Regions from separate parts of the Paenibacillus sp. V4I9 genome, predicted to be linked through region 3. Evidence: a T-box and tRNA genes for the amino acid it is inferred to sense, from the RefSeq annotation. Region 3 holds a T-box; the other regions hold tRNA genes.
What was found. A T-box is a leader RNA that pairs with one kind of tRNA and senses whether it is charged. The one in region 3 lies ahead of tyrS (tyrosine--tRNA ligase), so its partner is inferred to be a tRNA-Tyr.
Positions count from the first base shown of each region.

Region 1 (2,296 bases), 2.0 Mb from region 3:
TGGGTTCAGAACGTCGTGAGACAGTTCGGTCCCTATCTGTCGCGGGCGTAGGAAATTTGAGAGGAGCTGTCCTTAGTACGAGAGGACCGGGATGGACGTACCGCTGGTGTACCAGTTGTCTCGCCAGAGGCATCGCTGGGTAGCTATGTACGGAGGGGATAAGCGCTGAAAGCATCTAAGCGCGAAGCCCCCCTCAAGATGAGATTTCCCAGTATGTAAGACCCCTTGTAGACGACGAGGTTGATAGGTTCGAGGTGGAAGTGCAGCAATGCATGCAGCTGACGAATACTAATCGGTCGAGGGCTTAACCTAATATAGGGATCTTTGACGAAAGTCAAAGTCTCTCAGATTCGCCCAGAAAGAAAACCTAAGAGCTGTACCTTTACGCAAGTTTCGTATCTAGTTTTCAAGGAATAAATCCTTGAAGTGAACATTGTTTTTATTCCCTGATAGCTCAGTTGGTAGAGCACTCGACTGTTAATCGAGTTGTCACAGGTTCGAGTCCTGTTCGGGGAGCCATATGGAGAGGTGTCCGAGCTGGCCGAAGGAGCACGATTGGAAATCGTGTAGGCGTCACAAGCGTCTCGAGGGTTCGAATCCCTCTCTCTCCGCCACTATCTTTCTAGCAAGGCCCGTTGGTCAAGTGGTTAAGACACCTCCCTTTCACGGAGGTAACAGGGGTTCGAGTCCCCTACGGGTCACCATTAATACTCTCATGGAGGCTTAGCTCAGCTGGGAGAGCATCTGCCTTACAAGCAGAGGGTCGGCGGTTCGATCCCGTCAGCCTCCACCATGATTCCTTAGCAAGACTTGCTTTACTAGGATTCATCATATATGCTTAATGACGCGGGGTGGAGCAGCCCGGTAGCTCGTCGGGCTCATAACCCGAAGGCCGCAGGTTCAAATCCTGCCCCCGCAACCAATCTTCTTATTGAAGATCTTGTACTTAGCATGGAGCTGTGGTGTAGTGGCCTAACATGCCTGCCTGTCACGCAGGAGACCGCGGGTTCGAATCCCGTCAGCTCCGCCATTTTTTCAAAATCAAGTAAGGCTCGGTAGCTCAGTCGGTAGAGCAGAGGACTGAAAATCCTCGTGTCGGCGGTTCGATTCCGTCCCGAGCCACCATTTTTACAAACTTAATATGCCGTTGTAGCTCAACTGGTAGAGCAACTGACTTGTAATCAGTAGGTTGGGGGTTCAAGTCCTCTCGACGGCACCATTGCTTTGTGGAGGCTTAGTGAAGTGGCTAAACACGGCAGACTGTAAATCTGCTCTCTTCGAGTTCGGTGGTTCGAATCCATCAGCCTCCATTTACTTTTTCTAGGGGCATAGTTTAAGGGTAGAACAAAGGTCTCCAAAACCTTTGGTGTGGGTTCAATTCCTGCTGCCCCTGCCAAAAAAGTAAGAAACTTAATATTGTGGCGGTCGTGGCGAAGGGGTTAACGCACTGGTTTGTGGATCCAGCATTCGCGGGTTCAAGTCCCGTCGTCCGCCCATTATTACCCAAGTAACATAATGGGGATTAGCCAAGCGGTAAGGCAACGGACTTTGACTCCGTCATGCCAAGGTTCAAATCCTTGATCCCCAGTTTTATATGCGGAAGTGGCTCAGCGGTAGAGCATCGCCTTGCCAAGGCGAGGGTCGCGGGTTCGATCCCCGTCTTCCGCTCCATTATTACTAAGGCGCCATAGCCAAGTGGTAAGGCAGAGCTCTGCAAAAGCTTTACCCCCAGTTCGAATCTGGGTGGCGCCTCCACATTTATTAGCCGGAGTGGCGGAATCGGCAGACGCACAGGACTTAAAATCCTGCGGTAGGTGACTACCGTACCAGTTCAAGTCTGGTCTTCGGCACCATTATCTTTACAACTTCATATGCCGGCATGGCGGAATGGCAGACGCGCTCGACTCAAAATCGAGTCCGAAAGGGTGGAGGTTCGAGTCCTCTTGCCGGTATGGAGCAAAAAAAGGACATGAAATCATTTGATTTCATGTCCTTTTTTATATCCATACAATATAAAATTTAATGCGTTTGAATCCTATACAAATGTCGTGAAATCGAGAAAATACTTCATATAATTTCTGGCATATCCTGGAAGGAGGATGGGTGTGAAAAATTCCTTGCGCTTCAAATTCGTTGCTGGCTTTCTAATTATAATTATTCCGCTTATATTCTTTCTATTATTTAATAATTTGTATGCAATAACTGTCGTACGAGAGCAAGTCTCCACGACAAATAGCAACTTACTTGCGCAGCACGTAAAGCAAATCAATAAGATGTTTGCTGAAACTAATACCTA
Region 1 covers NZ_JAUSZE010000001.1:788,109-790,404, forward strand. The annotation lists rRNA gene QFZ81_RS03715 (23S ribosomal RNA) at 1-312, shown strand, start outside; tRNA gene QFZ81_RS03720 (tRNA-Asn) at 444-519, shown strand; tRNA gene QFZ81_RS03725 (tRNA-Ser) at 523-614, shown strand; tRNA gene QFZ81_RS03730 (tRNA-Glu) at 630-704, shown strand; tRNA gene QFZ81_RS03735 (tRNA-Val) at 718-793, shown strand; tRNA gene QFZ81_RS03740 (tRNA-Met) at 846-922, shown strand; tRNA gene QFZ81_RS03745 (tRNA-Asp) at 954-1,030, shown strand; tRNA gene QFZ81_RS03750 (tRNA-Phe) at 1,050-1,125, shown strand; tRNA gene QFZ81_RS03755 (tRNA-Thr) at 1,144-1,219, shown strand; tRNA gene QFZ81_RS03760 (tRNA-Tyr) at 1,229-1,310, shown strand; tRNA gene QFZ81_RS03765 (tRNA-Trp) at 1,323-1,396, shown strand; tRNA gene QFZ81_RS03770 (tRNA-His) at 1,422-1,494, shown strand; tRNA gene QFZ81_RS03775 (tRNA-Gln) at 1,517-1,588, shown strand; tRNA gene QFZ81_RS03780 (tRNA-Gly) at 1,597-1,671, shown strand; tRNA gene QFZ81_RS03785 (tRNA-Cys) at 1,682-1,755, shown strand; tRNA gene QFZ81_RS03790 (tRNA-Leu) at 1,765-1,853, shown strand; tRNA gene QFZ81_RS03795 (tRNA-Leu) at 1,874-1,952, shown strand; gene QFZ81_RS03800 (sensor histidine kinase) at 2,106-2,296, shown strand, end outside.
Region 1: it encodes a tRNA-Tyr, which carries the amino acid that the T-box ahead of tyrS (tyrosine--tRNA ligase) is inferred to sense. The anticodon was not compared.

Region 2 (2,296 bases), 2.5 Mb from region 3:
CCCTCAATGTTGCATAATATACAACAATTCTGCCCGATACAGACGATTTTGCAACAAATGGGCTCAAATTGTTGTACGAACTGCAACTTCAAGTTGCAAAATAGCCTTTAGGCGTACGAATTGTTGTAGATATTACAACATTGGTAACCGCTATAACCCATCTATCTTCACGAAGCTACCGAACAACTCTACAATCGAATTTCGAGTAATGCCAACGAGTTGTGAAAATGAATCGACAGTCTCTCACATGCATTACTTGCATCATTTCACATTAAATTTACCATGAAAATGGTTTTTCTCAAGGGTTGCATGTTACAGCAGAGGATTCCCCATTGCTATTTATTAAATTATACTGAGCGAAGGTCATTCAGATGCAGGTTATCATGGAGGATATATCTAAGACATCAACGGTGACTGGAATACTCCAAATCCTTATTTAAAATGCTTCCTACGGAAGCGGCTAGTGGTATATTTGGACGCGCGTCCTACTTGGGTATATTCTATGATGTCTTCACGGACGGTCGAACCCATACGGCTTCTCTTTCCCGTTCAAACGAAAAAAGACCACCCGAAGGTGGTCTTTTTTCATTGAAGCGGGCGGCGGGAATCGAACCCGCGCGATCAGCTTGGAAGGCTGAAGTTCTACCATTAAACTACGCCCGCACGTCTATCGGGACGACACGATTTGAACATGCGACCCCCTGCTCCCAAAGCAGGTGCTCTACCAAGCTGAGCTACGTCCCGATAAGGTAATAATAACATATGAAAAATGGCGCGCCCTGAGAGATTCGAACTCCCGACCTTTTGATTCGTAGTCAAATACTCTATCCAGCTGAGCTAAGGGCGCATAATAAATGGAGCGGAAGACGGGGATCGAACCCGCGACCCTCGCCTTGGCAAGGCGATGCTCTACCGCTGAGCCACTTCCGCATGGGTACCTCAGGAGTATGAATACTGCTGAGGATTTGATGCGCGTAGAGGGACTTGAACCCCCACGGTCACCCGCTAGATCCTAAGTCTAGTGCGTCTGCCAATTCCGCCATACGCGCATGCTGTAAATAAGGCAAATGAGTCATGTAGGATTCGAACCTACGACACCCTGATTAAAAGTCAGGTGCTCTACCAACTGAGCTAATGACTCAAGTGAAGAACTGGGGATCAAGGATTTGAACCTTGGCATGACGGAGTCAAAGTCCGTTGCCTTACCGCTTGGCTAATCCCCAACATAGTTTGGAAATGGAGGCTGATGGATTCGAACCACCGAACTCGAAGAGAGCAGATTTACAGTCTGCCGTGTTTAGCCACTTCACTAAGCCTCCACATATAAAGCCTTACCGGGCCCCGAAAAAGTAAAAGGCGTTGCTACAAAGCTTTGCTTCACTTTTTTGGGAATTATGGTGCCGTCGAGAGGACTTGAACCCCCAACCTACTGATTACAAGTCAGTTGCTCTACCAGTTGAGCTACAACGGCATATTCATTTATTAAAAATGGCGGAGCTGACGGGATTCGAACCCGCGGTCTCCTGCGTGACAGGCAGGCATGTTAGGCCACTACACCACAGCTCCACACTGTGTAAAACAACTCTCAGAAAGAGTTTGGTTGCGGGGGCAGGATTTGAACCTGCGGCCTTCGGGTTATGAGCCCGACGAGCTACCGGGCTGCTCCACCCCGCGGCATTAAAAGCATAATTTCTTTATAAGCCCCGAAAAAGTAATCGGCGTTGCTACAAAGCTTCACTTCACTTTTTTGGGTAGTATGGTGGAGGCTGACGGGATCGAACCGCCGACCCTCTGCTTGTAAGGCAGATGCTCTCCCAGCTGAGCTAAGCCTCCATAATGGGATGAAGAACTGGGGTCCACGCAAAGTAATCGGAATATGCTTCGTCAGCTATACGTCACTTTGTGGGGAATGGTGGTGACCCGTAGGGGACTCGAACCCCTGTTACCTCCGTGAAAGGGAGGTGTCTTAACCACTTGACCAACGGGCCAAACTTAAAAAAATTACCGACGGAGAGAGAGGGATTCGAACCCTCGCACCACTTACGCAGTCTAACCCCTTAGCAGAGGGTCCCCTTATAGCCACTTGGGTATCTCTCCAATTTATCTAGTAGCGGCAGAGGGGCTCGAACCCCCGACCTTACGGGTATGAACCGTACGCTCTAGCCAGCTGAGCTACGCCGCCATATTGTCTTTCATTTATCTAAAGAAACGGAGAAGGAGGGATTCGAACCCTCGAGACGCTTGTGACGCCTACACGATTTCCAATCGTGCTCCTTCGGCCGCTCGGACACTTCTC
Region 2 covers NZ_JAUSZE010000001.1:291,726-294,021, reverse strand. The annotation lists tRNA gene QFZ81_RS01320 (tRNA-Gly) at 593-663, opposite strand; tRNA gene QFZ81_RS01315 (tRNA-Pro) at 671-744, opposite strand; tRNA gene QFZ81_RS01310 (tRNA-Arg) at 771-847, opposite strand; tRNA gene QFZ81_RS01305 (tRNA-Gly) at 856-930, opposite strand; tRNA gene QFZ81_RS01300 (tRNA-Leu) at 970-1,049, opposite strand; tRNA gene QFZ81_RS01295 (tRNA-Lys) at 1,069-1,141, opposite strand; tRNA gene QFZ81_RS01290 (tRNA-Gln) at 1,152-1,223, opposite strand; tRNA gene QFZ81_RS01285 (tRNA-Tyr) at 1,238-1,319, opposite strand; tRNA gene QFZ81_RS01280 (tRNA-Thr) at 1,396-1,471, opposite strand; tRNA gene QFZ81_RS01275 (tRNA-Asp) at 1,490-1,566, opposite strand; tRNA gene QFZ81_RS01270 (tRNA-Met) at 1,598-1,674, opposite strand; tRNA gene QFZ81_RS01265 (tRNA-Val) at 1,758-1,833, opposite strand; tRNA gene QFZ81_RS01260 (tRNA-Glu) at 1,914-1,988, opposite strand; tRNA gene QFZ81_RS01255 (tRNA-Ser) at 2,009-2,097, opposite strand; tRNA gene QFZ81_RS01250 (tRNA-Met) at 2,109-2,182, opposite strand; tRNA gene QFZ81_RS01245 (tRNA-Ser) at 2,210-2,296, opposite strand, start outside.
Region 2: it encodes a tRNA-Tyr, which carries the amino acid that the T-box ahead of tyrS (tyrosine--tRNA ligase) is inferred to sense. The anticodon was not compared.

Region 3 (2,296 bases):
GAGTTCTACAGCCGTTAATAAAAGCAAGCCCCTCAGGGATTTCCCTAAGGGGCTTTTTTTTTCGTTAAGCAAACTGTACAAGGTAGTAATTCTTTTTACCGCGGCGAATAATGATATAAGACTCTCCGAGCCTACCCAAATCTCTAGTAACGGCATCGAATTGCGTTACTTTAACGCCATTGACCGTGACAGCTCCACTCTCAATATCTTGACGTGCTTGACGTTTGGATGGTGCCGCTCCAACGGAAATCAGTAAATCAACCAACGCAATATCATCTTGATCTATGGTTGCAGATGGTACATCCTTGAACGCTTCTTCAATCTCCGTACGAGAAAGCTCTTGAATATTACCACTGAATAAAGCTGTTGTAATGTTAAGAGCACTTTCTAACGCTTCTCCACCGTGTACAAGCTTCGTAACTTCGCGGGCAAGTAATTTCTGAGCTTCCCTCTTCTCAGGCTGAGCCTGTACTTCTTCTTCGAGACGTTCAATTTCCTCATGAGAAACGAAAGTAAAATATTTCAGGAAACGGATGACATCATTGTCGGCTGTACCCAACCAAAATTGGTAGAACTGGTAAGGAGACGTTTTGCTTGCATCCAACCAAATAGCTCCGCCTTCTGTCTTTCCGAACTTTTGACCATCACTCTTTGTCACTAGCGGCAAGGTTACCCCGTAAGCACGTTTATCTGTGGATTTACCGATAAGCTCAAGACCAGCCGTAATATTACCCCATTGGTCACTTCCGCCAATTTGCACAGAGCAATTTTTCATTTCATTGAGCTTGAGGAAATCGTAAGATTGCAGAATCATATAGCTGAACTCTGTGAAAGAGATCCCTTTGGAGATCCGTGAATCAACAGAATCCTTTGCCAACATGTAATTAACGGTAAAATTTTTGCCTACATCACGAAGGAATTCAATGACGTTCAGCGATCCAAGCCAATCGTAATTGTTGACAAGCTCTGCACTATTTTCTATTTCAGTGGAGAAGTCGAGAAAGCGAGATAACTGATTTTTAATGCTTTGTGACCAAGCCTCGACAACTTCAGGCCCATTGAGTGTTCGCTCATTGGCTTTTCCACTTGGATCACCAATCAGACCTGTTCCCCCACCAACGAGTGCCAAAGGAACGTGGCCAGCGAGCTGAAAGCGTCTAAGCGTTAGAATAGGCAGCAAGCTGCCGATATGCAAGCTGTCCGCAGTCGGGTCAAAGCCGCAATAAAGCGTAACACGCTCCTCGCTAAGCTTTTTGTCCAAGCCCTCTCGATCCGTAATTTGATGAAGCAGCCCCCGAAACTCCAAATCCTTCAAAATATCCATGTTCATCCATCTCCTTTTTTTCCTTAAAATACAAAAAAGCCTTCTTATCCACAAAGGGACGAGAAGACTTGACTCGCGGTACCACCCTAATTAAAACAGTAGTTACGTACATCTATAACAGGTGTTAGGTGTTATGTGCACGGCTAGCTATTTTCACTCAAGAACCTTTAACGGGGTTTAATCGGCAAATACTACTTGTGCAGCTGATATTGCTGCAGGTTCCCATTCACTGCTCAAGACCGTAATTCACTAACCTGCAGGTACCGGTTCGCACCCTCCACCGGCTCTCTGAAAGCATCCACAAGCTACCTACTGCTGATCTTTCTACGCATTTGATAAAAATTTATCATATGTTTCTGGGTGTTGTCAAACCAAGTCGGCATCGTATCTTCGCTTCATCATTACCGCACAAGGTGCAATTATGGTATACTATTAGGGTTCACGTAAGGAGGATATTGGAACTTATGCGCAATTTTTTCGCTAAATGGAATCGCCCTTGGGTGAGAACGACATTCAAAGTAACTTGGATTACCTTAAAATGGACCATCATTAGTGCTTTTTTGGCGGGAATTGTCGGTGGATCCGCCGCATTCGGGTATGTGAGTGCCCTAGTCAAAAAAGATCCTGTACGCACCGAAGAATCCATACGTCAGCAGATGCAGGAAAATGCAGTCACAGGCTTTGCTTATTTCAATGATGACACCGTGATTGGGCAATTGCGAACTGAAGAAGACCGGCGTCTCGCTCAGCTAGATGACATTCCGCAGCTTCTGTTAGACGCTGTCCTTGCCATTGAAGACAAAGACTTCTACAACCATCGCGGGATCGATATCCGCGGACTTTATCGCGCAGTAACACAGAAGCTGCTGAATGAAGAAGTTCAAACCGGCGGCAGTACGATTACGCAACAGCTTGCCAGACGGGTATTTCTTACGCTAGACCGCGATGATGGCCGTAAAGCAAGAGAGCTGC
Region 3 covers NZ_JAUSZE010000001.1:2,744,396-2,746,691, reverse strand. The annotation lists gene rpsD (30S ribosomal protein S4) at 1-18, shown strand, start outside; gene tyrS (tyrosine--tRNA ligase) at 65-1,324, opposite strand; T-box leader at 1,376-1,660, opposite strand; gene QFZ81_RS12545 (transglycosylase domain-containing protein) at 1,789-2,296, shown strand, end outside.